Regions from separate parts of the Thermanaeromonas sp. DSM 22490 genome, predicted to be linked through region 4. Evidence: riboswitches for the same ligand, from Rfam matches in the RefSeq annotation. Region 4 holds a riboswitch; each other region holds the start of a gene.

Region 1 (5,924 bases), on a different contig from region 4:
GGCCCATCCCGGCTTCCAGGTCCCAGGAAAAGCTCTCTCCCTTTTGCCCACACCGGGTTACCAGTACAGAATTTTTCACCACCCCGGCCCGGGCCAGTATTCGAACTATCTCATCATAACGCCTGGCTACCTTCATTAGCACCAAATTGGGGAACAGGGGGATTAACTCCTCTAAACTCTCAGGATTCCGCAGGGCCGGTATAATGGCCAGGGGCTCATCCCCCTTGGCCAGGGGTAAATTTAACCTGGCGGCAGCCGCTGAAAAAGAAGTGATACCCGGTACAGTTTCAATGCAAATGGTTGGATCCAGTCTCTGGATTATTTCCATCAAATAGCTGTACGTACTATAAAGACTGGCATCGCCCAGGGTCAAAAAGGCTACATCCTTCCCCTCCTGCAATTTATCTAATAAGGCTTTAGCCGCTGCCTCCCAGCAGCGCTCCAGGTAAGAATGGTCGCGGCTCATGGGCATGAAAAGGGAAAGGATCTCCTGTTCCGGCCGGATAAATTGTTTAACTACTCCTAGGGCCAAGCTCTCTTCTCCCCGCTGGGAAACGGGAACGGCCAGGACAGGCACTTCCTCTAGGATGCGCCGGGCTTTTAAAGTGATCAGCTCCGGGTCACCGGGGCCCACCCCCAGGCCGTATAATTTGCCGCTCATAGCTCTCCTCCTCAACCGGCTACCAATTGGATAATATAGACAGGATTAAGGGCACGAAACATGTGGCGCTCACCCACCTTTTCTAAACGGGCCAGGTTGACTGCCACTGCTGATGTAGCATATCCTTTTTCGCGCCCGTAAGCCACGCTTTCCCACAGGGTGTCCAGGGTAATGGCATTTATAACCATAATGCCTTGGGGCCGTAAACTTTGGCTGCAGTGCTCCAGGATAGCCCGGAGTTCTCCCCCGCTACCTCCAATCAATACGCGATCTGCAGGTGGTAAATCTGCTAAGGCCGCTGGCGCCCTGCCGGCTACTATCACCACATTTTTTAACCCAAAAGATTCCACGTTAGCCCGCGTTAAATTTAGGGCCTCTTCATCCTTTTCCACGGCATATACTCGTCCCGGAGCTACCAGACGAGCAGCCTCTACCGTTAAAGAGCCGGTGCCGGAGCCGACATCATAAACGGTCTGGCCGGGCGCCAGGCGGGCCTTGGCTAAAGTCAAAGTGCGGAGCTCTTCTTTGGTCAGGGGTACTTTTCCCCGCTCGAAGAGCTCATCGGGAATGCCCGGGGTGCTGTAGGGCCATCTACGCTTTGTCATATCCACTTATGATCACTGCCATAGGATCAAAATCGGAGCCAGCCAGATCCCTGGCCAAAAGGTGGGCCACCCTTTCCTCCCGTCCTCCCAACTGGGCTCCCACCCAGAGCCTAAGTTCCCCCAACCCCTTATCCGTCAAGTACCTTCCTACCTCTGCCGGAGTGTTGCTCCCCCCTGTGAGAAGGGCAAGCAACAGTTCATTTCGGGCCAGGCCCTCCAGGTAGGCGTCCAACATATTCAGCGGGCGCCCGTGCAGGCTCACAATAGTCGCTCCTTCCCAGCCACAACCTAGACGGGCAAAGGCGAGCTGTACGGAGCTTATTCCTGGTATCACCCTGATCTCTTCCGGGGGGAAACGGCATCTCAGCCATCCCAGGAGGCTGTAAAGGCCAGGATCTCCAGATACCAGGACGGCGGTAGGCCGCCCACGCACCTGCGTTAAGTAGTGGAATAAAGCGTCCAGGTCGGCATCAATCGCCTTTTTTTCCCGTTCCAAAAAGGCAAATAGATGCAAAGCTCGGGGACCGCCTACCAAAATCTCGGCCTCGGCCACCGCCTGGTAGGCTGCCGGTGTTAGCCAGGAGGGATCTCCCGGACCCACCCCCACCACCGTTAACCACCTGTTATTCCTTCCCGCCATTTCTCCACTCTCCCAGTATGGCCCTGGCCTGCTCATCCTGGCCAATGATTCTCCCCTGCAGGTCTAAAAGGGCGGTCCCTACTTCCAGTGCCCCATGAACTAATTCTCGGGCTCGCTCGCTAGCCAGGCCTGCCAAGTAATTCCAAAAAGCGAAATAACGCTCTCCCTCCAAGGCTTGCTCGAGGATAGAGAACACCGCCTCCACCGTAGTAGCGGTTAAGATAGCCTGGACCACCTCTGCGGGGGCGCCCCAGGCTGCAGCCCGGGCCGCCACTATTTCCCGCCGGGCATCAGCTATGCGGCTATGGGTATAAAAAATGCCTCCTGCTACTTTAACCAGCTTGCCGGCATGGCCCCAAAGGAGAATCCGCTTAATCCCTCGTTCAGCACAAGCCTCCAAAAGATAACCGATAAAGTTGCTGGTCAAAATAACCGCCCTCGCCGGCAAGCCATAACCTTCCACCGCCTGGCGCTGGCCCATACGGCCGGGAGTTAAAAGCAGAGTATCGTAACCTGCGGCTAGGGCTACATCGATCTGGGGCAGGAGGGAAGTACGGAAAGCTTCTTCCGACATGGGCTCCACAATGCCGGTAGTTCCCAGAATAGAGAGCCCGCCCTCTATCCCCAACTGGGGATTTAAGGTGCGCCGGGCCAATTCCTCACCGCCGGGGATGCTAATAGTTAATTCCAGCCCCTGCCCGGGGGGGATAAAATCTTTAACCGCTTCCCTAATCATGGCCCGGGGCACGGGATTGATGGCCGGCTCACCTACTGGAACAGCCAGGCCGGGACGGGTGACTATTCCTACTCCTTCACCGGCCCGCAAAATAAAGCCCTTTTCTTGCGGCCGGGCCCTAACCTGGACAGCTATTCCGTGGGTAATATCAGGATCGTCGCCAGCATCTTTTATAACCGTAGCCTCAGCCCAGCCTTCCCCCCGCCGAACAGTTACAGGTAACTCGATTTCCTTTCCCTGAGGAAGAGTTATTCGCACTGTATTTTGGACCCCGTCCTTACACCAGAGGGCCTTTACTGCTGCTTTAGCTGCAGCCGCGGCACAAGTACCGGTGGTGTAACCCTGACGTAATTTCTTGACCATCCTTTCCTCCATTACCGCCTACCCGTTAGCAGGTCCGAGCTTTTAGCTAAAGCTTTTATCTCCACCGGCACCCCACAAACCACCAGATAAACTTCATCGGCCAGGCTGGCTATCTCCTGATTGGCCAGTCCCAAAAGGTCGCGGTATAGGCGACCCAGGGGATAGGGTGGTACTGTTCCCGAGCCCACCTCATTGCTCACAATGATCACCTCAGCAGGGACCTCCCAGGCTTTCTGGGCCATCTCTTTAACAAAAAGTAATATAGCCTCCTCATCCATCTTTTCTTCCACCAGCAAGTTGCCCACGTAAGCGGACAGGCAATCGATGAGGAGAAGTCGCCCTGGCTTGCCCCATTCCTCTATAACTCGGGTCACCTTTAAGGGCTCCTCTACAGTGCGCCACCCGGCCGGCCGCCGCATCTTGTGCCGGGCCACCCGGCTGGCCATCTCTGCGTCCGTCACCCTGGCTGTGGCCACGTAAATAACTTCTCCGCCCCAGCCGGAGGCCAGTTCTTCTGCAAACCGGCTCTTGCCGCTCCTAGCGCCGCCAGTGATTAACACCAGCCTGCCCCTGTCCACTCCTTAACCCCCTTAAGCCACGCGCTGCACTACAAAAAAACCCAGCCTCTCGCCTAAAGGCTGGGTTTTCTGTCTAAAACACTAGCCCTTCCCTTGACGCGAGGGTTAACAAGGCTTACCAACAGGCAGGTTTCCTGGCTTCCGGCTCACCGCTTTTTCTTCCCCTTCCCAGGCTACAGGCCCAGTGGGCTTACCGAAGAAAAGCTCCCCGGTTACAGTGGCGCGCCCGCTCAGGATTTGCACCTGATTCCCTTTTAACCTTTATGGCACCTGTCGGCTTTCCCATATTTTTTTATTTTCTTCAGTATATCGCAATGACCACTACTAATCAAGGGATTTTATGGCTTAAGATTATGTGCTTAGTTATTGAGGACACCCAGTGCGAGCCCACAAGCAGGCTAGCAGGATAAAAATGGGTAACCACCTCATTTTATGGCCAGGGCGCGCTCCTTTAATCTATCTATTTCCTCTTCGCTAACGGTGGCTGCGCCCAACTCGCTATGGTCTGGAATATTCAAGCCGTGAAAATCCGACCCACCGGTAACTAATAGGTTTAGTTCCCTGGCTAAAGAATGATAGCGGGCAACGGCTTCTCGGTCATGTAAAGGGTAATAAACTTCTAGCCCCTGCAAACCATAAGCCACTAGCTCTTTTATTATTTCATCTTTACCTATCAATCCCGGGTGGGCCAATACAGCTACGCCCCGCCAAGCAGAAATTAGTTGAACAGCTTCTGCAGGTGAAATTTTATAACGCGGAACATAGGCCGGCCGTCCACGTTCCAGGAGCTCACCAAAGGCAGCTTCTATGGAAGGCATAAATCCCTTGGCCACCAGGGCCTGGGCGATATGCAGGCGGCCTACAGCTTTACCCTGGACGAACCGGGCCACCTCATCCCACGTAAGTTCGTAGCCCAGTTCTCGCAATTTGGTTACCATCTTAAGACCTCGCTGCTGCCTGTCCTGCTGCAATTGGTATAAAAAATTATGTAGCTTGTCCCCTTGAAAATCAATATAATACCCTAGGAGGTGTACATCACGTCCTTCCCATTCGGTGCTCAATTCAATACCGGGAATAACCTCAAGATTATAGAGAGAAGCCCCTGTCAGAGCTTCCTCTAATCCATCAACGGTGTCGTGATCGGTAATAGCTATGGTGCTTAACCCCTTTCCCCAAGCCAGTTTAACCAGGTCCAACGGCTTGAGCTTGCCGTCGGAGGCTACGGTATGGGTATGGAGGTCACCCTTTTTGCTCATTTCCGTCCTCCCGGTATCCTCTGGCTATTTATTAAAAACCAGGACTCGCCCTTCTTCCCGGAAAGCTATTAACTTTTTCTGAGGTACTTCTCCTTTTATACTCTCCAACATATGATCAATTATTTCTTCTTGAACCAACAATTCTTCTTCCTGAATATTCTCGGTCGCCTCAGCCACCAGGGCTTCGTTAAATTCCTGACGCACCAGGGTGATGATCAGGCCAATTTCGCCCTGGGATAGGGTCTCAACATCCCGCTGCACTTCCAAGACGGTTAGCTGCTGAAAACAACTATATTTTAAGCTGATCACCCGCGGCACCCGATTTTCGAGAAGATTATAGGTAGATAAAGACTTAATAAAGCGCCGGGCAAACTGCTCCAGATCCTTTTCTTTTAAAGAACTGGTTAACATAAAAGAAAACTTTAATATGCGGCTACTGGGCTCATAATTAATAGTCCCTACTTCCGGATAGCGCACTAAAATGGAAATCAAAAGGCCAACGCTATCGGATATCTCGCCATCATACTTGTATCTAAGGCCCATATGGTCTCCACCTGCCTTTTAGTCCAAAAACCATCATCAAAGCTTAGTTCTGCACCTTCTTTAAAAATCCTGCTTCTTTAACTTTTTTGATCTAGAAAATATAGTGGCAGAGATGGTAATTTGCCACCTATCCCTGCCACCCGTTCCATCTATTTCGCATAATCCACAGCTCTTGTTTCCCGGATAACTACCACTTTGATCTGCCCAGGATATTCCAGCTCTTGTTCAATTTTCTTTACTATATCCCGAGCTAATTGCACAGCCGTGGTATCATCTATCTTTTCCGGCTTAACTATAATGCGGATTTCGCGGCCTGCCTGGATGGCGTAAGCCTTATCCACTCCATTAAAAGAATCGGCTATTTCCTCTAGCTTCTGCAAGCGTTTGATATAGGCCTCCAAGGTTTCGCGCCTAGCACCTGGCCTAGCTGCAGAAATGGCATCTGCAGCTTGAACTAGCACAGCTTCTATGCTCCGCGGTTCTATATCTCCATGATGGGCAGCAATGGCATGGATTACTTCCGCAGATTCCCGGTATTTTTT
Region 2 (5,924 bases), on a different contig from region 4:
GCATGGCCAGAACCGAAGCTAAAGCTACCTTCTGTTTCTGCCCTCCTGAAATACTTCCTATGAATTCCTTTTTGAGGGGCGATAAATTAAAGTAACTCATGACTTCGGCCACCCGCCGCAACATCTCTTTCGGGGGTAAACCTAAATTCTCCAAGCCAAAGGCCACTTCCGCCTCCACAGTGGTCATGACCAGCTGTTTTTCTGGATCCTGGAAAACAATACCCACTTGCGACCTAAGGCCCCGACGGTCAAAGCTCCCCAAATCCCGGCCCTTAAAGTAAATCTTACCCCCTATCTTTCCTCCGTAAAAATCAGGGATTAAGCCGGCCAGAGCCCGGGCCAGGGAAGATTTACCCGAACCCGACCCTCCTACAATCAGCACAAACTCTCCTTCTTCAATGCGCAGATTAATATTTTTCAACGCTGGTGCTTGAGTCTCCGGATAATAGTAGGTCAAATTTTTGATCTCAAATAGGGGCAAAGCTGCCACCCCCAGCTTAAAAGTATGGGCCAGGCAAGACTGGTCATTATAAGGGCCAGCAAAATAATGACAGAACTGTTGGGGAGCAAGGGATCCAATTGCGGATAATAGTTAAAATCACCATATCCCTTGACCTTGGCGTACAGGGCAAGACCTAAGGCGGCCAAGCTAGCCGCCAAGCACAGGAAATCCCTCGGCCGGGTCAACTCGTTCTGGTAGCAGGAACGGGGTCCAGTGCCAAAAGCCCGGGCCTCCATGGCTTCCGCCACTTGCCAGGCCCCCTCTAGGGAAGATAAGAGAAGAATATCCAGTAGCCATGAGTACTTCTTTAACCTTTCCCCCCAACTTCCCCTAGCGTAATCTACTCCCCTCATTTGCAGCACTTCCCGGGCGTTCAACAAATCTCGCGCGGCTAGAGGAAACATCCTAGTAGCCAGGGATACCACTAAAGCCGATTTGAATGCCCAACGGGAAAAAAGCCTCAGGAGCTTATCCGGGTGAACCAATCCATTAAAGAGGCAGAAAACAGTCATTATAGTCAGCAGGCGGATGGCCATGGCCGCACCATAGCCAATGGCTTCCAGAGACACTCTTATCCACCCTGCTCCCAGAACTGTTTTTCCTGTGCGAAACACCAGCGCATTAATAACTATAATTAAAATGGCCATCCCCAGCCCCATCTTTAAATAAGCTTCCCACTTATCCACTACTTGGGCCGCCACCACAGCTAAGATGCTTATAATCAACATCCCAGCTAAGTATAGGGGATGGGAGAAAAGCAGGGCCAGGACACACAAAACTGTAAGATATGTTAGGGTTACTACTGTATGGAGGCTTTGCAAAAAAACGCCTTTATCCTCATAAAGTAACCTGTCCAGCATAGCCCTTCCCCTTCTTTAGCGGTTCGCCAGTTCCTCCCATCGGGGTCCCGGAGAACCCATACTGGTGCTATACCACCATATCACTTTGTCTCCAGGCTTTAGGGTTTTCTGGCCGGCAGCGACCATGGGAACCTCATCGTTTACCTTGTACATCCACCCCGACATCCCCTTGTTGGGCTGGCCGGCGATACTTTCCACCAGACCAGGAAACCTGGTAGATAGAGCATAGGGCAGCCCGGTAGCCTCCAGGGCACCCAGCGCAGTAAAACCCCAGGGATTCTTTTCTGTCACTTTGACCTCAGCGGGGCCATACAAAAGTTCCTGATCCTTTCCTACCACTGCTACGCCAACAACCACGAATTCTTTTTCCCCTTCACCTACTACGCCCTTTTGCTGTTGGGGACTCCCCTCCACCTGTTGCACTTTCTGCTCTTTTTTCGGCTGTTGGACTTCTTCCTTTCCCCGCCCTTCTTGGGCCTGAAGGGTTATCGATGGAGCCCCGGGTGCTGTCTTGTACTGTGGGGAGGGTTCGGGTTCTCCCCTGCCTTCAGGCTTTTCCGGGCTTCCGGTAATATTAGAGGGGAGGGCAGCAGATTCGACCTGGGTCTTCTGCACGGGCTCCCCCAGGGTTAAATTCTTTTCTTTATTGGTTACCAGTGCGGGAACCAGCAGGGCTAAAAATAGCAAGGCCAGAGATATCAGATAAACTTTCTTCATACATCCATTCTCCTTATCCGGAATTTGGGCATGTGTCCCGCGTGCGAGGAAAAACACCGGAGGCAAGCTCAGTAAGCCAGCCTGCCCCCGGTGAGATACTAATGCTTTAGGGGGACTCCGGTATTCTCCCCAGCACCTGTAGCATTCTTTTCAGCATTACCATGGCTTCCGCTCGCGTTATTTTACCCTTAGGGACCAATTCAGCGGCCGACCTACCCCGGAGGATACCTGTACTTACGCAAACCTTGACGCTGTCCCTGGCCCAGGGAGATATCTCTGAGCTATCGGCGTAAACCGCCAGGTTGTTCTTATCTTCAGCTCCCCCTTTCGCTGGCTCCCAACCGGCCTTCTTAAGGGCCCGGACTAGGAGGGCGGCCATTTCCTCCCTGGTGATGGTCCTTTCCGGCTCAAAATTCCCCTCACCTGTACCAACCACCAGTCCCGCCCGGTAAGCAGCTTCTATCGTCTGGGAAGCCCAGTGCTGCGGGGGCACATCCCGGAAGCTGGTCTCTTTGAGGTTGGACTCTTCCAGTCCCAAAGACCGCACCAGGAAAGCAACCGCCTGTGCCCGAGTCACCTCTTGATCGGGAGCAAAAATATCTTCGCTCAGGCCCCGGGCAATAAGCCTTCTAGCCATGAGCTCTACATCTTTCTGTGCCCAATGTCCCTGAATGTCTTTGAAAGTCTTTTTGAACGACTCTGACTCTCGTGCGCCAACCAGGTAGTATCCATAGAGGGCCCAGGCAGCATCCATAACATTTTTAGAGGCGCCGAAAGTGCCATCGGAATTCAAAGCCTTGGTCAGCAGGTAATCGACCGGGCTCTTGCCTTCACCACTTTTCACTGAGGCCGGGTCTTCTCGCAGGACTTTTAAAGTAGCGATCATTTCCACTGTATCTATTAAAGGGTCGTCCCAATTGCTTACTGCAAAACTACCGTCGGGTTGCTGCTGCTTTTTCAGCCATTGCATCCCGCGCTCGATCGCTACCTGGATCTCCTGGTCGGACTTGTCCTGATCTAAATAGGCCAGAGCCCGTACAGCTTGGGCTGTGGCCACGAAGTCGGGATAAAAAACGCCGTCCCAGGCGATACCCCAAGCACCATAAGTGTTCCCGACTACCGTATCCTGCTGGGATAAAATGTATTCCCGGGCATAAACCTGATTTATGACGCTCATCAAGTCTGCCCGACCTAAAAGGTCGTAGGCTGGAAAATCGCTGAAAATGTTTGAGTCAAAACCGTGGATCCCTTCTCTGCTCTTGAGAATCTGGAGTAGTTGCTGCACCAAATCCTCCCGGCCCAAGGCCTTCATGCCTAGCAAGTCCTGGGCCAACCTCTTGGCCGGTACTTTAGACGGATCTGAAGAACCGGCAATATCCTGGTACACTAGGTCGATTACAGCTTCTTTCAGTGGTACGCCATTATACACCCAGGCATTTACATCAACGCCCGCCTGGGTGAGGATATAAGAAGCATAAGCACCTACACCATCATCCTGGTTCTTGGATCCATTTTTTGTAAAATCACTATAAAGGATACCTGCTGCCTTATCCATAAGGTCAGACACCAAGTTTGCTTCCGCCGCTTTGGCCCCCGCAAAAGGAACTACTAGAGAAAAAACCATCAAGGCCACGAGCAAAGTTGCCAAAGGGCGCCCCATTTTCCTTCTCCAGTACACCTTATTTCCCCCCTGCCTCTTCTTCTGTGTATTCCGGAAAGCTAGATTCTCTAACTAAAACCAAGCCCGATCAAAAAACCCCGGCCTACGGCGGACCGGGGCAGCTCTAGCTCTTGAGATGAGCAAAAAGACCACCTCCCTATCTCGCGTAGATCAGCGGTGGCAGGAGAACAGGCAGGTTTCCTGGCTCGGGTTCCTCTCCCACCTTACGCCTTCCCAGGTTACCCCAGTGGCATTGTGTAAGGTGGATCCCCCTCACAGTGGCGGGACCGCGCCGGACTCGCACCGGACTTCCCTCTTGCCTCTCTTGAGAGGCCTCCTGTTCCCAAAATTATTCACTTGTCTATATTTTTCTTCGCTATTTAGCCCGTTGAATCCTGCTATCTTCAAAAACGAAAATCCACCCTTCTCGCCAATAAGTTGCAATTGGGGTCAGGAATTCCCCCCCAAGAAGGTGTGTCCCGCTTATTCGTTTTTGTTATAGCTTGCGCTACCAGAAAATGGCGCTTTTCCCCGCCACCTCTCATGTACAAATTTTACTGCCTGGGTAACTCAGCCAGGGAACCACCGGAAACAGGGAATGATATAACTATATGGAATACTAAGTATGAAGGAATTTATTGTTGAGAGCCAGAATTAAATAGCTAGGCCAGTATCCAGGCCGGGCTTAAAGAAAACAACAGGAGGTGTTGGCATGACCGGCATTTTTTCTCGCAAATACTTAATGATTATCGCGGGACTCATTCTGGGAGCTGTAGCAGCTTTAATGACCGTGGCGGGCAACCCGGCGAACATGGGTATTTGCCTGGCTTGTTTTTACCGGGACATAACTGGCGCCTTAGGATTGCACCGGGCGGCAACAGTGCAGTACTTGCGGCCAGAAATTATGGGTATGGCCCTGGGGGGCTTCGTATCTGCCTTAGCCTTCGGTGAATTCCGTGCCCGTGGAGGGTCCGCGCCTCTGGTGCGCTTTTTTCTAGGCGTGTTCTTTATGATAGGCGCTCTGGTCTTCCTGGGGTGCCCGGTTAGGGCGGTGTTGAGACTGGCGGGAGGAGATTTAAATGGACTAACAGGTATAGCCGGGGTGATAGCCGGCGCCCTAATAGGAATTTATCTGTTGAAAAACGGCTTCAACCTGGGCCGCTCCGCTCCCACCTACAGCGCCGCGGGGTGGATGATGCCTCTTTTTATGTTAGGCCTGCTCTTATTGGCCATCTTTAAACCTCAATTTATATTGGCCAGCAAAGAAGGGCCGGGAGCCGCGCGAGCCCCACTAATCCTCTCGCTGGGAGCAGGCTTGGTGTTTGGATTCCTGGCCCAGAGGACCCGCATGTGCTTTGTAGGGGGATGGCGCGACCTTTTTCTGGTCAAAGACACCTATCTTTTTAGCGGTATAGCCGCTTTCTTCGTGGGGGCTTTGATTATCAATGCCTTGTTCGGCAAGATTCAAGTGGGTTTTGTGAACCAGCCGATCTCCCACAATAGCCATCTGTGGAACTTTCTGGGGATGACTTTGGCCGGACTTACTGCTACTCTCCTGGGAGGATGTCCCCTGCGCCAGACCATACTGGCGGCCGAGGGTGATATCGACGCCGGTATCACCCTTTGGGGCATTATAGCCGGGGCGGCCTTCGCCCATAATTTCGGTCTGGCCTCCAGTCCCCAAGGCCCTAGCCCCTTAGGCCCTGCAGCCGTACTGATCGGTATAGCCTTTGCCCTGGCCGTTGGTCTGCTTATGCGGGAAAAAGTAGACTGATATTCAAACCGATCCGGTACCTTGGAAAGCTAAAAGAGCTTACTAGCTCCCGATAAGGACAGGAGGATAACTAAGTTGATTTTTAAGCGCTCCGCCCGTGCCGAGGAACCAGTCCACAAAACCCCAACCACTCGAGGAATAATCATCTTCCCCTCAGTGGAAGAAGCGCTAAAGGGGGAAAAAATACTTAAAAAGGGAGGCCATGAATGCAAGCTAGTGGCGCCCCCGCCGAGCTTACGCCAAGGGTGTGATTTGGCCTTGGAGGTGGAGCTCATAGAGCAAACAGCCCTAGCGCGGGCTTTACAGGGGAAGGTATCCTATCTGGGCATTTACCCCCTCGAAGGGTCGGCCGAGATGCTCCAGATCGTGAAGGCCGTAGCCTTCCCCCAACACGTAATGGTAAAGGCAGGT
Region 3 (5,924 bases), on a different contig from region 4:
AAGCGGCCGATGCGCAAATTTTGTTTGTGTACCACCCCGATAACTGTAACCCCTATTCCCGACTGAGAGGTGGGGATATTTTTTTCCGTACTACCGGTAAGAATGGTAGCGGGATCTATACCTAGAACGCGTATTTCATCGGCTACGCCTTGCTGGATATCTAACCCGGTAGGGATGGGTTCTACACAAAGGGTATTCACCACACAGCAGGGCCAGGCCCCGGCCGCCAGAACTTCCATTAAGGCCACTCGGCTGGTAAAACGGCCTAGGATATAGCCGGATACTTTTATTACATCAGCCTCTTTGGGGCCGATGGCGCCGGCTGAATCGCAGGCTATGACCAGGGCCTTATGTTCATCCAAATCTATAATTGTGAGATCGCGATAGCGTCTGGGACAGAAGGTATGGCCCTTCACGGGTTCCCACCTTTTCGTTGTAGTCCAATATAGCTATCGGGAAATATCTTGCCCAGACTTTTAAACACCATAAGGGCCAGGGCGATGTTTAAGGTGGAAGCTACCAAGAGAGGTAGTAACATAGCTAAGAAAAAAGCTTTTCCGAACCCTGGCAGCAGGGCGACGATACCGGGCAAAACGATGCTGTTGAGAAATATTCCGCACGCTCCACCGATCCACCAGGAGTAGCGGCAGAGGAAAGCAAAAAGGCTGGCAATGCCGCCCATTCCAACAGCAATCAACAGATGCAGAGGTAAAGTTAAGGGAAAACCAGCGGTCAGAGCAGTGAGAAGATGCCCCAGAAAAGCTATAAGGCCGCCGTCCGTAGGGCCAAGGAGGAGGGCTCCCAGAAAGCCAGGAAACGAATCGAGAGCCGGGGTGCCCGTCAGGCTGGGTATTTTTAAATTGGCCCCCACTATGGATAAAGCAGTGAGCATGGCCACATAGGCTATGCGCCGGGTTGACCAGCTGGGTGAAATTCTGGCCATGAAACTTACCTCCTTTTCTATACCGGTAGGTTTTGCCTTGTCAAAAAAGTATGTCTCGGCTAGCTAAGACTTTGAGCCACGAGGGTTTACAGGTTGTACTTTGAGCAAAGGGCCGGGGTATCCCCTAAAATAAAAATCCCCAGCCCTAGTTAGGCTGGGGACTTTGCCATCATCCCCGCTCACCCTCCCCCTTTCTTTCGCGAAGGGAAGAGGTCTACCCGACAGGCAGGTCTCCTGGCTCGTGCTTCTTCGCCCTGCAGCGCCTTCCCAGGTGGTATCCCAGTGGCCTTAATGCTGCAGGCTCTGCACTCACAGTGGCGGGACCGCGCCGGATCGCCGGTTTATTTCCGGTTACCGGACTTCCCTATTCTCCCCCGGTGGGGGCACCTGCCGGTTCCCCTTTAGTTAACTTGTATTCTACTTATAGTATAAGACCAAGGCTAAATGTTGACAAGATGTACCTTTACCGGAGTTATCCCCAGTTTTGAGCCTGGGCCTGCTTGGCTTGCGCCCGCTTCAAAACCCTCGCGGGCAGGACTTTTGCTTGGCTTAAAGGCTTAAGGCAGGCTTCCCGGCAAAATTTAAGTATCCTGCCTCAATTGCCGGCCGCAAGGCTACCCGTGGCCTCGGGCCAATCTTTTCGCCTTTCGCCAAGCTTAAAGCCTGGACTGCCGCGAAGGCTTGTTCGCTCGCTTCCAAGCCTAAGCAGGCCACCCCAGCGAAAAGTGAGGATACGCCAGGACCGCGGACCCTTTGCAGGGGTACCCTTTCTGTGCTATACTAAAGTGAGTTTGATTTTGCCCCGGAGGTGACGTGGAATGAAACCCGATATTCACCCACCGTATGATAAGGCGCGCATTATCTGCGCTTGCGGTAATGTAATCGAGACCCGCTCCACTAAAAAGGAGGTCCGGGTGGAGGTGTGTTCCAACTGCCACCCCTTCTATACGGGGACCAGGCAGCGGGTGGTGGAACGTGGTGGCCGGATTGAAAGGTTTAGGAAAAAATACGGCAAGTAAGGAGAGGCGGAGCCGCAGGCTCTGCTTTTTCCTATGCAGTAGGCCAGAAATTCAGTACGGCGGACAGGCGGTTATTGAAGGCGTAATGATGCGTGGGCCCCATCGCCTGGCGGTGGCCATCCGACGACCGGCAGGCGATATTCTGGTGGAATCCCAGCCTTTTAAATCCTGGGCCGCGCGCCATAGTTTGTTTAAGTTGCCCTTTTTCCGAGGAGTAGTGGCTTTAATAGAATCCCTGGTCCTGGGCATCCGTTACCTGAGTTTTTCAGCTAATCTTGCTCTGGAAGAAGAGGAAGAAGAGCTTACCCCCCGGGACCTTATCCTAACTGTAGCCCTGGCCTTGCTGGGAGCCACAGCTTTCTTTGTTTTGTTGCCGGCCGCAGTGGCCATGTTTTCTCAGCGCTTTTTGCCCGTTTACGGCCAGAACATTTTGGAAGGGGCTTTGCGGTTAGGCCTATTCCTGGCTTATGTAGCAGCTATTTCCCGTATAAAAGAAATCCAGCGGGTTTTTCAATACCACGGTGCCGAGCATAAGGTTATTAATGCCCTGGAAGCAGGGGAAGAATTAACCATTGAGAAGGTGCGAGCTTATTCCACCCTTCACCCTCGGTGCGGCACTAGTTTTTTACTTTTGGTACTGGTGCTAACTATTGTTTTCTTTTCCTTTTTGGGGAAGGGAGGCTTTCTCTGGCGACTGGCTTCCAGGATCATCCTTTTACCTGTAGTGGCGGGAGCAGCCTATGAAATCGTGAAATTCTCCAGCCGCCATATGAATTCGCCTCTGGTACGGCTGGTGGTAGCTCCGGGATTGTGGTTACAAAAGCTTACCACCAGGGAGCCAGACGATGGTATGCTGGAAGTAGCTCTTGAAGCTCTTTCTGCCGCTCGAGGTGATGGTACCGCAGAGGAGGTGATATAAATGCTGGAGAAGCTGCGGGAGTTAGAGGAAAAGTATGAGGAATTGGGAAGGATGATGACAGATCCGGCCATCATTACCGACCCAGTACAGTTACAGAAGACTGCCAAGGCCCATGCTGAGCTGGAAGAAATAGTGGCCACCTTTCGGCGCTACCGCCAGGTAGAGGAAGATCTGACAGCGGCCAGGGAAATGCTGGAAGAAGAGCGAGACAGGGAGTTCATCGAACTTCTCAAGGAAGAAATTGAAAAACTGGAAGAAGAAAAGGAAAACCTAATACAAAAGCTTAAAATTTTACTTTTACCCAAGGATCCTAATGACGAGAAGAATATAATCATGGAAATCCGCGCCGGTGCGGGCGGAGAGGAAGCTGCTCTCTTCGCAGCGGATCTACTCCGCATGTATCAGCGTTACGCCGAAAATAAAGGATGGCGGACCGAAATCTTGGATGCCCATGCCACGGAGTTGGGCGGGTTTAAAGAAGTCATCCTTTTTATAGAAGGCCAGGGAGCCTATAGTCGCCTTAAATTTGAAAGCGGTGTCCATCGGGTGCAGCGCATCCCTGTAACAGAATCCGGTGGCCGTATTCATACTTCCACGGCTACAGTGGCTGTACTGCCTGAGGCCGAAGAAGTAGATGTAGAGATAAGACCTGAGGACCTGCGCATTGATATCTTCTGTTCAAGCGGGCATGGCGGCCAGTCGGTGAATACCACTTACTCGGCAGTGCGCATCACCCATTTGCCTACCGGCCTGGTGGTTACCTGCCAGGACGAGAGATCCCAGCACAAGAACAAAGAGAAAGCCATGAAAGTATTGCGAGCCAGATTGTTGGACATGGCCCGCTCCCAGCAGCAGGATGAACTGGCAGCTGCCCGGCGGTCTCAGGTAGGTACGGGTGATCGCAGCGAGCGCATCCGCACCTATAACTTCCCCCAGAACAGGGTTACTGACCACCGCATAGGCCTGACCCTGCACCGGCTGGACACCGTGCTGGATGGCGACCTGGACGAGATCATCGATGCCTTGATAACTTCCCAACAGGCCGAGCGGCTGAAACAAATAGAGTGAAGGAGTAATAGGATCCATGCCCGGCGAGGTTACTTTTGGTGAAGCTCTGGCCAGGGCGGGATATTTGCTGGAAAGGGCCGGTGTGGAACAACCCCGGCTGGAGGCAGAAGTGCTGCTGGCAGCTGTGAGCGGCTTGACGCGGACTAAAGTGCTAACCCATCCGGAATATACTTTGACCGGAGAAGCACGGGATAATTTCTGGCAGTTAGTGGATAAACGGTCCAGGGGGTATCCCTTGCAGTACCTTACAGGGTGCCAAGAATTTATGTCTTTGCCCTTTAAGGTAACGCCGGATGTTCTTATTCCCCGAGGAGACACCGAGGTCCTGGTGGAAGCGGTTTTAAACAGGGTAGACAAGGATAGAACCTGGTTGGCAGCTGACGTGGGTACGGGCAGCGGTGCCATAGCTGTTAGTCTGGCGTACTATTTACCCAAGGCTTTTATTTATGCCATTGACATTAGCCCCGCTGCCCTAAAAGTTGCAGAGGAAAATGCCGGAAATTTGGGCGTGGCGCACCGGATATTTTTCTGCCAAGGGGATCTGCTGGCGCCTCTTTTACAGCAACCAGAAGTAGTATTGATTGGCCTGGATGCTGTCCTGGCCAATCTTCCCTATATACCTACGGGTGAATGGGATAAACTACCTCCAGAGGTGCGCCATGAACCCCGGTTGGCCCTGGACGGCGGCCCTGACGGCTTAACCCTTTACTGCCGCCTTTTGCCCCAAGCAGCGAAGGTCTTAAAGCCCAGGGGTCTCTTGGCCCTAGAAATCGGTTTTGACCAGGGCGAAAAAATTAAGGAGCTGGCGGAGGCCACCGGTGCCTATACAGCCGGGGAAATCTTAAGGGACTGGGCAGGGCGGGAGCGCTGCTTTCTCGCTCGCCGGAACGAGGACAGGCTCTAACCGGTAAGAATAAACCTTAAACTGTCAACATAGAGGTGAAATAGGTGCCTGGTGGAAAAAGGACTAAATATTTAAAAATAGACCCTCAAGTACCGGAGTTACATAAAATACGCCTGGCCGCGCGTATTTTGCAGCGAGGTGGAGTAGTCGCCTTTCCTACTGAGACGGTATATGGTCTGGGAGCTAACGCTCTAGATAGCCGCGCTGTCCGGCGCATTTTCTTAGCCAAAGGTAGGCCTCAGGATAACCCCCTCATTGTACACGTAGCCAACCTCAGCATGGTGCGCTCCTTAACAGCCAATTTACCCCCTCAGGCTTTGCAGCTCATCCAGCGCTTCTGGCCAGGCCCCCTTACTCTGGTACTCCCCAAAAGCGGTCTGGTGCCTCCGGAGGTAACAGCAGGTCTGGACACGGTGGCCATACGTATGCCAGCTCACCCGGTGGCCCTAGCTTTGATTAAAGTGGCACGTTTACCTATTGCGGCACCCAGCGCCAACCTTTCGGGGAAACCCAGTCCTACCACCGGACACCACGTCCTGCGGGACTTGCGAGGTAAAATAGATGCCGTGGTAGATGGAGGACCGGCTACTGTGGGCCTGGAGTCTACAGTTTTAGATTTAACTTCCTCGGTACCTACTATCTTGCGACCAGGAGCCGTCACCAGGGAGCAGCTCCTGGAAGTGCTGGGAGAAGTAGCTGTAGACCCCGGGGCAGAGCGAAATCACGTCTCGCCGCCTAAATCCCCAGGGATGAAGTATGTACATTATGCCCCAGAAGGCGAAGTGTACCTGGTGGAAGGCGATTTGCCCCGTATGGTAGCCCGGATTCGGGAGCTAATTACCTTTTTTCAAAAACGGGGCCGGCGGGTAGCGGTATTGGCCACCACCGAGACTGCAGATAATTATTTAAAGGAGCCCCGGCCGGATTATATCGAAGTGCTGGGCAGCAGACAGGATCTTTCTCAGGTGGCAGGGCACCTGTTTGCCGCTTTACGCAATTGCGATCGCCATGGTATAGATATCATCTTGGCCGAAACTTTTCCGGAAGAAGGACTCGGGTTAGCCATTATGA
Region 4 (5,924 bases):
TCGTTGTGCATTATTTTCCCTGTCACGTAATAAACGATATTCGTCATTTATATGTTAAATCCTCTTTATAAATATAATTTATCGAGCCTGTTAACTTTAGGGTTTTCCTTATTCCTTCTTCGCCATTTCATGGTAAAATGTCTAAGGGAACTAAAAGGAAACTAAAAACGAAGATGGTAAGGCCCAAAAATACTAGGAGGTTGGACTTATGACGAACCTGTTCAAAGTAGCGCATCTTGCCCTGCAAACCTGCCTCGCCGTAAAAGCCGGAGAGCAGGTCCTAGTGGTTACTGATGAACCCTTGCGGGAGATCGGGGAGAACTTCTACGAGGCAGCTAAAGAGTTAGGTGCCGAAGCTTTACTTTTTTATATGCTGCCACGCGCCAATCACGGACAGGAGCCGCCTGAAGCTGTAGCCCAGGCCATGAAGGCAGCGCAGGTGGTAGTGATACCGACTTCCAAGTCACTTACCCATACCCAGGCCCGGCGCGAGGCCTGCCGGGCAGGAGCGCGTATTGCTACCCTCCCCGATGCTACAGTTGAGATGCTGGTGCGCACTCTAGAAGTAGACTATGAAAAAATGGCCGCCGAATGCAGGCATTATGCCCAAATTTTAACTGAAGGCAGTCGTGTTGAACTATATACACCTGCGGGGACCGAACTTACTTTTTCCCTAGCGGGCCGGCAAGGATATCCGGATACGGGGCTATATACTGCTCCTGGCAGCTTTGGCAATCTTCCAGCAGGGGAGGCTTTCATTGCTCCTGTGGAAGGGACGGCCGAGGGTAAACTGGTGATGGACGCGGCCCTGGCCGGATGGGGCGTACTGGAGGAGCCCTTGCGGCTACAGGTGCGCAAGGGCGAAGTGGTAGAAGTGGCAGGTTGCAGGGCTGCCGCATGGCTGGAAGAAATATTCCATCGTTACGGCCCGGCAGCGCGGAATATAGCCGAGCTGGGCATCGGGCTCAATCCCCGGGCACAGATAACCGGTAGAGTCCTGGAAGATGAAAAAGTACGGGGGACAGTACATGTTGCTTTGGGTGACAATATGAGCATGGGCGGCAGGATAGAGGCGCCCAGCCACCTGGACGGGGTGCTTCTAAAGCCAACCCTTATAATTGACGGACAAACGGTTCTGGAAGAGGGTGAGCTTAGATAAAAACAGAGATGGCCATAAGCCATCTCTGTAGAAAGCCGAGCAGGTTATCTTTGATCCAAAGGGATGTAACTTCTCTTAGGTAGTACATTCTTGTAAGCTGGCCTGATAATTCTTCCGCCACTTACAAGCTCTTCTATCAGGTGAGCACACCAGCCTGAAATTCTTGCTATAGCGAAGATGGGAGTATAGAGCTCCACCGGAATATTTAGCATCTTGTATACAAAGCCGGAATAAAAATCTACATTGGGAGCTATAATTTTATCAGCCTGTTTTTCGGCGGCGAATACCTCTGGAGCTACCTTCTCTATAGTTAAGTACAAATTGAACTCTTCTTCCATATTCTTGGCCTTAGCCAGTTCGGCTGCTTTCTCTTTCAACAAGACGGCCCGGGGATCGGACAGTGTATAAACGGCATGGCCTAACCCGTAAATTAATCCTTTCCTGTCGAAAGCTTCTTTCCTTAAAATCTTGGCCAGGTAATACTTAACTTCTTCTTCATCCTTCCAGTCCTTGACATTTTCTTTTATATCATCCATCATTTCCATTACTTTAATATTGGCTCCGCCATGCTTGGGGCCTTTTAAGGAACCCACCGCCGCAGCAATAACGGAGTATATATCGGTTCCGGTGGAAGCAACAACATGAACGGTAAAGGTGGAATTGTTACCTCCGCCGTGCTCGGCATGGAGCACCAGAGCCAGGTCCAGCAATTCAGCTTCAAGCTTGGTGTATTGATTATCAGATCTTATCATGTGCAGAAAATTTTCGGCGGTACCCAATTCCTTTTGCGGTAAATGTATATACAGGCTCTTGTTATCATAGTAATGGCATTTGGCTTGGTAGCCATAGGCTGCCATGATGGGGAAGCGGGCTATAAGCTCAATGCTCTGTCTAACGACATTTCTGATACTTGTATCATCCGGGTTTTCATCATAAGAATAAGAAGCTAAAACGCTCCTGGCCAATTTATTCATAATATCTCGGCTGGGGGCCTTAAGAATCATATCTTCTACAAATCCCTCGGGAAGGTTTCTTTTTTCTGCTAGAAGGTTTGTGAATTCCTGAAGGCTTCGCCGGTCGGGTAATTCCCCAAAAATTAGCAGATAACAAACTTCCTCGAACCCGTATCTATTTTCTTTCTGGAAGCCGTGAACAATGTCCCAAACATCGATCCCCCGGTAGAGCAAACGTCCCTTATCCGGAATTCTTTCACCTTCATCAAGAATATAACCATGTACCTCTCCTATTTCGGTTAAACCCACTAAAACACCGGTGCCATCTTTATTTCTCAAACCGCGCTTTACATTATACTTTTCATATAACTCCGGGTCGATATAATTATTTTTTTCGGCCAGCAAAGAGAGACCATCGAGAAAAGTCCGCTCTTCCATTGAAGGCAACATCCTTTCTTTGAGAGTTTGGATGGAGTTATAAATTTAATTATAGATCATTCACAAAATGCAGGGGAACAAGAAGCGCCAATGCTGGGATTAACATATTCCTGAAAGGCAGAAGGCTCTCTGGGTTGACAAGAAAGGATGTCCACCCAAAGCAAAAAGAAAATTTCAGCTGAAATCATATCTATATTCTCCAACGAGCCTCATTTTCCTCTAAAAAGTATAAAAAAGTTAATGACCTTTGGAAAGGGATTGAGACGGGCAATCAATGAGAAATAAATATGAAAGTCTTGGCTGGATAGGTAGGGGATGGGTACGGCTTTTGAAGTGCAGCTCCAGAAAAGATGGCGCCCTTTCGGGCGCAACCTTTACCTTAGAAGTTATCTCCTTTATCTCGCAGGTTTAGGCGAGCTTTACGCTCTCCTTCTTCAGCCAGAGCTTTTTCTCCGGCTTTGACCAGTTTGCGCACCATATTGCCGCCAATTTTACCTGCCTCCCGGACAGTTAACTCCTCGCCCGCATTGGCCAGATCGTCCTCTAAGCCCAGTTCTTTGGCCGTTTCCCACTTCAGTCTGTCCAGCTGATCTTCTGTACGGAGGGCATCGTTATTCTTCTTGTGGCTCATCGGCCTCACCTCTGGTTTAGGATACCCCAAAAGCATTGTTTCTTATGTAAGACATGTAGGGCCTGGCATCCTGGAGGTATTATATATCCCTTGACAAGGGGGAGGAATTTTTCTTTTTTTGCCGAAACCATTATTAAACGGGTTAAAGGGAAGCCGGTGGAAATCCGGCGCGGTGCCGCCACTGTGAAGGGGAGCCCTTACCAAGAGCCACTGGGGTAACCGCTACCCTGGGAAGGAGGTAAGGAGCGATGAATCTGAGCCAGGAGACCTGCCCGTTGGCATTCACACCTTTCACCCACGAGCATGGGGAGGGGGCTTAGGTAGGGAAAGGGTTAGAGGAAACTTACGCCCAACTACTTGGTAGAGGACATTCGTAGTTGGGTTTTTGCTTTGTTGGAGAGAAGGATTGGGTTTACAAGGATAAGAGTTAAAAAGAGGGGAGAAGAAAAAGATGTTGCCCAAGAAGATAATCAAACGGGATGGCCGCGTGGTAGATTTTGACCAAGAGCGCATTATCAACGCTATTTTCAAGGCGGCTAAGGCCGTAGGCGGGCAGGACCGCCGGCTAGCCTGTGAGCTGGCTAACCAGGTTACGGCCTTAATAGCCCAGAAATTTACTGACCAGCTGCCCACTGTAGAAGATGTACAGGATCTGGTAGAAAAGGTTTTAATAGAAAATGGACATGCCCGTACGGCTAAGGCCTATATCCTTTACCGCCAGCAACATGCCGAGTGGCGGGACTTCCGCAATCTTTTAGTCAATGTAGAAAAAATGGTGCAGGATTATTTAGACGGGCGGGACTGGCGCATCAACGAAAACAGCAACATGAATTATTCCCTGCAGGGGCTTAATAATCATATCATTGCGGCGGTAACTTCTAAGTACTGGTTGGAGAAGATTTATACTCCCGAGATTCGCCGGGCCCACGAAGAGGGCAGCATACATATACACGATCTGAGTCTTTTGGCTCCCTACTGCTGCGGGTGGGACCTGGCCGACCTTCTGGAAGTGGGCTTTGCCGGGGTGGGCCAGAAGGTGGAGAGCGCGCCGCCCAAACATTTCCGTACTGCCCTGGGACAGATGGCCAATTTCTTCTATACTCTGCAGGGAGAGGCGGCTGGCGCCCAAGCTTTTTCCAACTTTGACACTTATTTAGCCCCTTTCATCCGGTATGATGGCCTGGATTACCGGGAAGTGAAGCAAGCCCTCCAGGAGTTTATCTTTAACCTAAACGTGCCTACTAGGGTGGGCTTCCAGACACCTTTTGTCAATCTTACCCTGGACGTAGTTGTTCCTCCCACCTTGGCTAATGAGCCGGTAATAATCGGAGGAAAACGTCAGAAGGAATGTTACGGTGAATTCCAGAAGGAAATGGACTGGCTCAATCAGGCTTTTTGCGAGGTAATGATGGAGGGTGATGCTAAAGGCCGCATCTTTACTTTTCCCATCCCGACTTACAACATTACACCTGATTTTCCCTGGGAAAGTCCGGTGGCGGAGAAAATTCTGGCCATGACGGCCAAGTACGGCATCCCCTATTTTGCCAATTTCATCAACTCGGATCTTAAGCCAGAGGATGTGCGCAGCATGTGCTGCCGGTTGAGGCTGGATAACCGGGAGCTCAAGAAAAGGGGTGGCGGGCTTTTTGGAGCCAACCCCCTTACCGGTTCCATCGGGGTGGTTACCATTAATTTACCGCGGCTGGGTTATCTAAGCTCTTCTAAACAAGAGTTTTTAGAGAGGCTAAAGGCCTGCATGGATTTGGCTAAAGAGAGCCTGTTGCTTAAGCGTAACATCCTGGAAAAACTAACGGAACAGGGTCTTTATCCTTATTCTCGGTTTTACCTGCGGTACGTTAAAGAACGCTTTGGCAGGTACTGGGAAAACCACTTCAATACCATTGGTATAGTAGGCATGCACGAAGCTTTACTGGGACTTATGGGAAAGGGCATTGATACCGAGGAGGGCAGGGATTTTGCCCTGGAAGTGCTGGATTTCATGCGGGACACCTTAACCGCTTATCAGGAAGAAACGGGTCAACTCTTTAATCTGGAGGCTACCCCGGCCGAGGGCACTTCTTACCGCCTGGCGCGTCTGGACAAATCCCTCTATCCGGATATCATTACCTCGGGAACTGAAGAGCCTTACTACACCAATTCCACTCATTTGCCTGTTAATTTTACCCAGGATGTTTTTGAAGCCCTGGAACACCAGGATCCTTTGCAAATTAAATATACCGGGGGCACCGTCTTTCATGCCTATTTAGGGGAAAGGATAACAGACCTGGCTGCCTGCCGCCGCTTCTTACAGACAGTGATGGCCAATTTCCGCCTGCCCTATCTCACCATTACTCCAACCTTTAGCGTATGCCCGGAGCACGGTTACTTGGAGGGAGAGCAATGGACCTGCCCTACTTGCGGCCGGGAAGCGGAGGTGTGGAGCAGGATTGTGGGGTACTACCGCCCGGTTAAAAACTGGAATAAGGGCAAGCAGGCTGAATTTAGCGAGCGCCGAGTTTTTAACCTTGCAGGATAAAGGGTGTGGTGAGGCCCTATTACCATTAGAGGTATACAAAAGACTAGCCTGGTGGATTTTCCCGGCGAGGTTTGTACCACCCTCTTCTTCGGGGGGTGTAATTTGCGCTGCCCCTGGTGCCATAATGCTGATCTGGTATTGCGCCCTTCTGCTTTGCCGGAGATTGCCCAAGAAGAGATTTTAACTTTTTTGGACCGGCGGAAGTCT

What was found. A riboswitch is a leader RNA that binds a small molecule or an ion and turns the genes downstream of it on or off. The one in region 4 is predicted to bind cobalamin.
Region 1: another riboswitch for cobalamin. It lies ahead of cobU (bifunctional adenosylcobinamide kinase/adenosylcobinamide-phosphate guanylyltransferase); the one in region 4 lies ahead of AC1BI1_RS14830 (ribonucleoside triphosphate reductase).
Region 2: another riboswitch for cobalamin. It lies ahead of AC1BI1_RS05005 (S-layer homology domain-containing protein); the one in region 4 lies ahead of AC1BI1_RS14830 (ribonucleoside triphosphate reductase).
Region 3: another riboswitch for cobalamin. It lies ahead of AC1BI1_RS10045 (ECF transporter S component); the one in region 4 lies ahead of AC1BI1_RS14830 (ribonucleoside triphosphate reductase).

The regions. Positions count from the first base shown of each region.
Region 1 is NZ_JBJHHE010000002.1:208,393-214,316, reverse strand. It holds gene cobI (precorrin-2 C(20)-methyltransferase) at 1-661, opposite strand, end outside; gene cbiT (precorrin-6Y C5,15-methyltransferase (decarboxylating) subunit CbiT) at 673-1,266, opposite strand; gene cbiE (precorrin-6y C5,15-methyltransferase (decarboxylating) subunit CbiE) at 1,253-1,906, opposite strand; gene cbiD (cobalt-precorrin-5B (C(1))-methyltransferase CbiD) at 1,890-3,005, opposite strand; gene cobU (bifunctional adenosylcobinamide kinase/adenosylcobinamide-phosphate guanylyltransferase) at 3,017-3,583, opposite strand; cobalamin riboswitch at 3,691-3,872, opposite strand; gene AC1BI1_RS02610 (PHP domain-containing protein) at 4,009-4,839, opposite strand; gene AC1BI1_RS02605 (hypothetical protein) at 4,864-5,382, opposite strand; gene rny (ribonuclease Y) at 5,532-5,924, opposite strand, start outside.
Region 2 is NZ_JBJHHE010000005.1:17,744-23,667, reverse strand. It holds gene AC1BI1_RS05020 (ABC transporter ATP-binding protein) at 1-481, opposite strand, end outside; gene AC1BI1_RS05015 (energy-coupling factor transporter transmembrane component T) at 454-1,362, opposite strand; gene AC1BI1_RS05010 (DUF4430 domain-containing protein) at 1,378-2,079, opposite strand; gene AC1BI1_RS05005 (S-layer homology domain-containing protein) at 2,186-3,757, opposite strand; cobalamin riboswitch at 3,914-4,095, opposite strand; gene yedE (YedE family putative selenium transporter) at 4,452-5,513, shown strand; gene AC1BI1_RS04995 (putative Se/S carrier protein) at 5,589-5,924, shown strand, end outside.
Region 3 is NZ_JBJHHE010000014.1:37,572-43,495, forward strand. It holds gene AC1BI1_RS10040 (AIR synthase related protein) at 1-416, opposite strand, end outside; gene AC1BI1_RS10045 (ECF transporter S component) at 413-943, opposite strand; cobalamin riboswitch at 1,151-1,349, opposite strand; gene rpmE (50S ribosomal protein L31) at 1,762-1,962, shown strand; gene AC1BI1_RS10055 (DUF1385 domain-containing protein) at 2,051-2,881, shown strand; gene prfA (peptide chain release factor 1) at 2,882-3,949, shown strand; gene prmC (peptide chain release factor N(5)-glutamine methyltransferase) at 3,966-4,853, shown strand; gene AC1BI1_RS10070 (L-threonylcarbamoyladenylate synthase) at 4,898-5,924, shown strand, end outside.
Region 4 is NZ_JBJHHE010000042.1:688-6,611, forward strand. It holds gene AC1BI1_RS14815 (aminopeptidase) at 209-1,159, shown strand; gene AC1BI1_RS14820 (citrate/2-methylcitrate synthase) at 1,204-2,550, opposite strand; gene AC1BI1_RS14825 (small, acid-soluble spore protein, alpha/beta type) at 2,930-3,181, opposite strand; cobalamin riboswitch at 3,304-3,471, shown strand; gene AC1BI1_RS14830 (ribonucleoside triphosphate reductase) at 3,633-5,717, shown strand; gene AC1BI1_RS14835 (anaerobic ribonucleoside-triphosphate reductase activating protein) at 5,751-5,924, shown strand, end outside.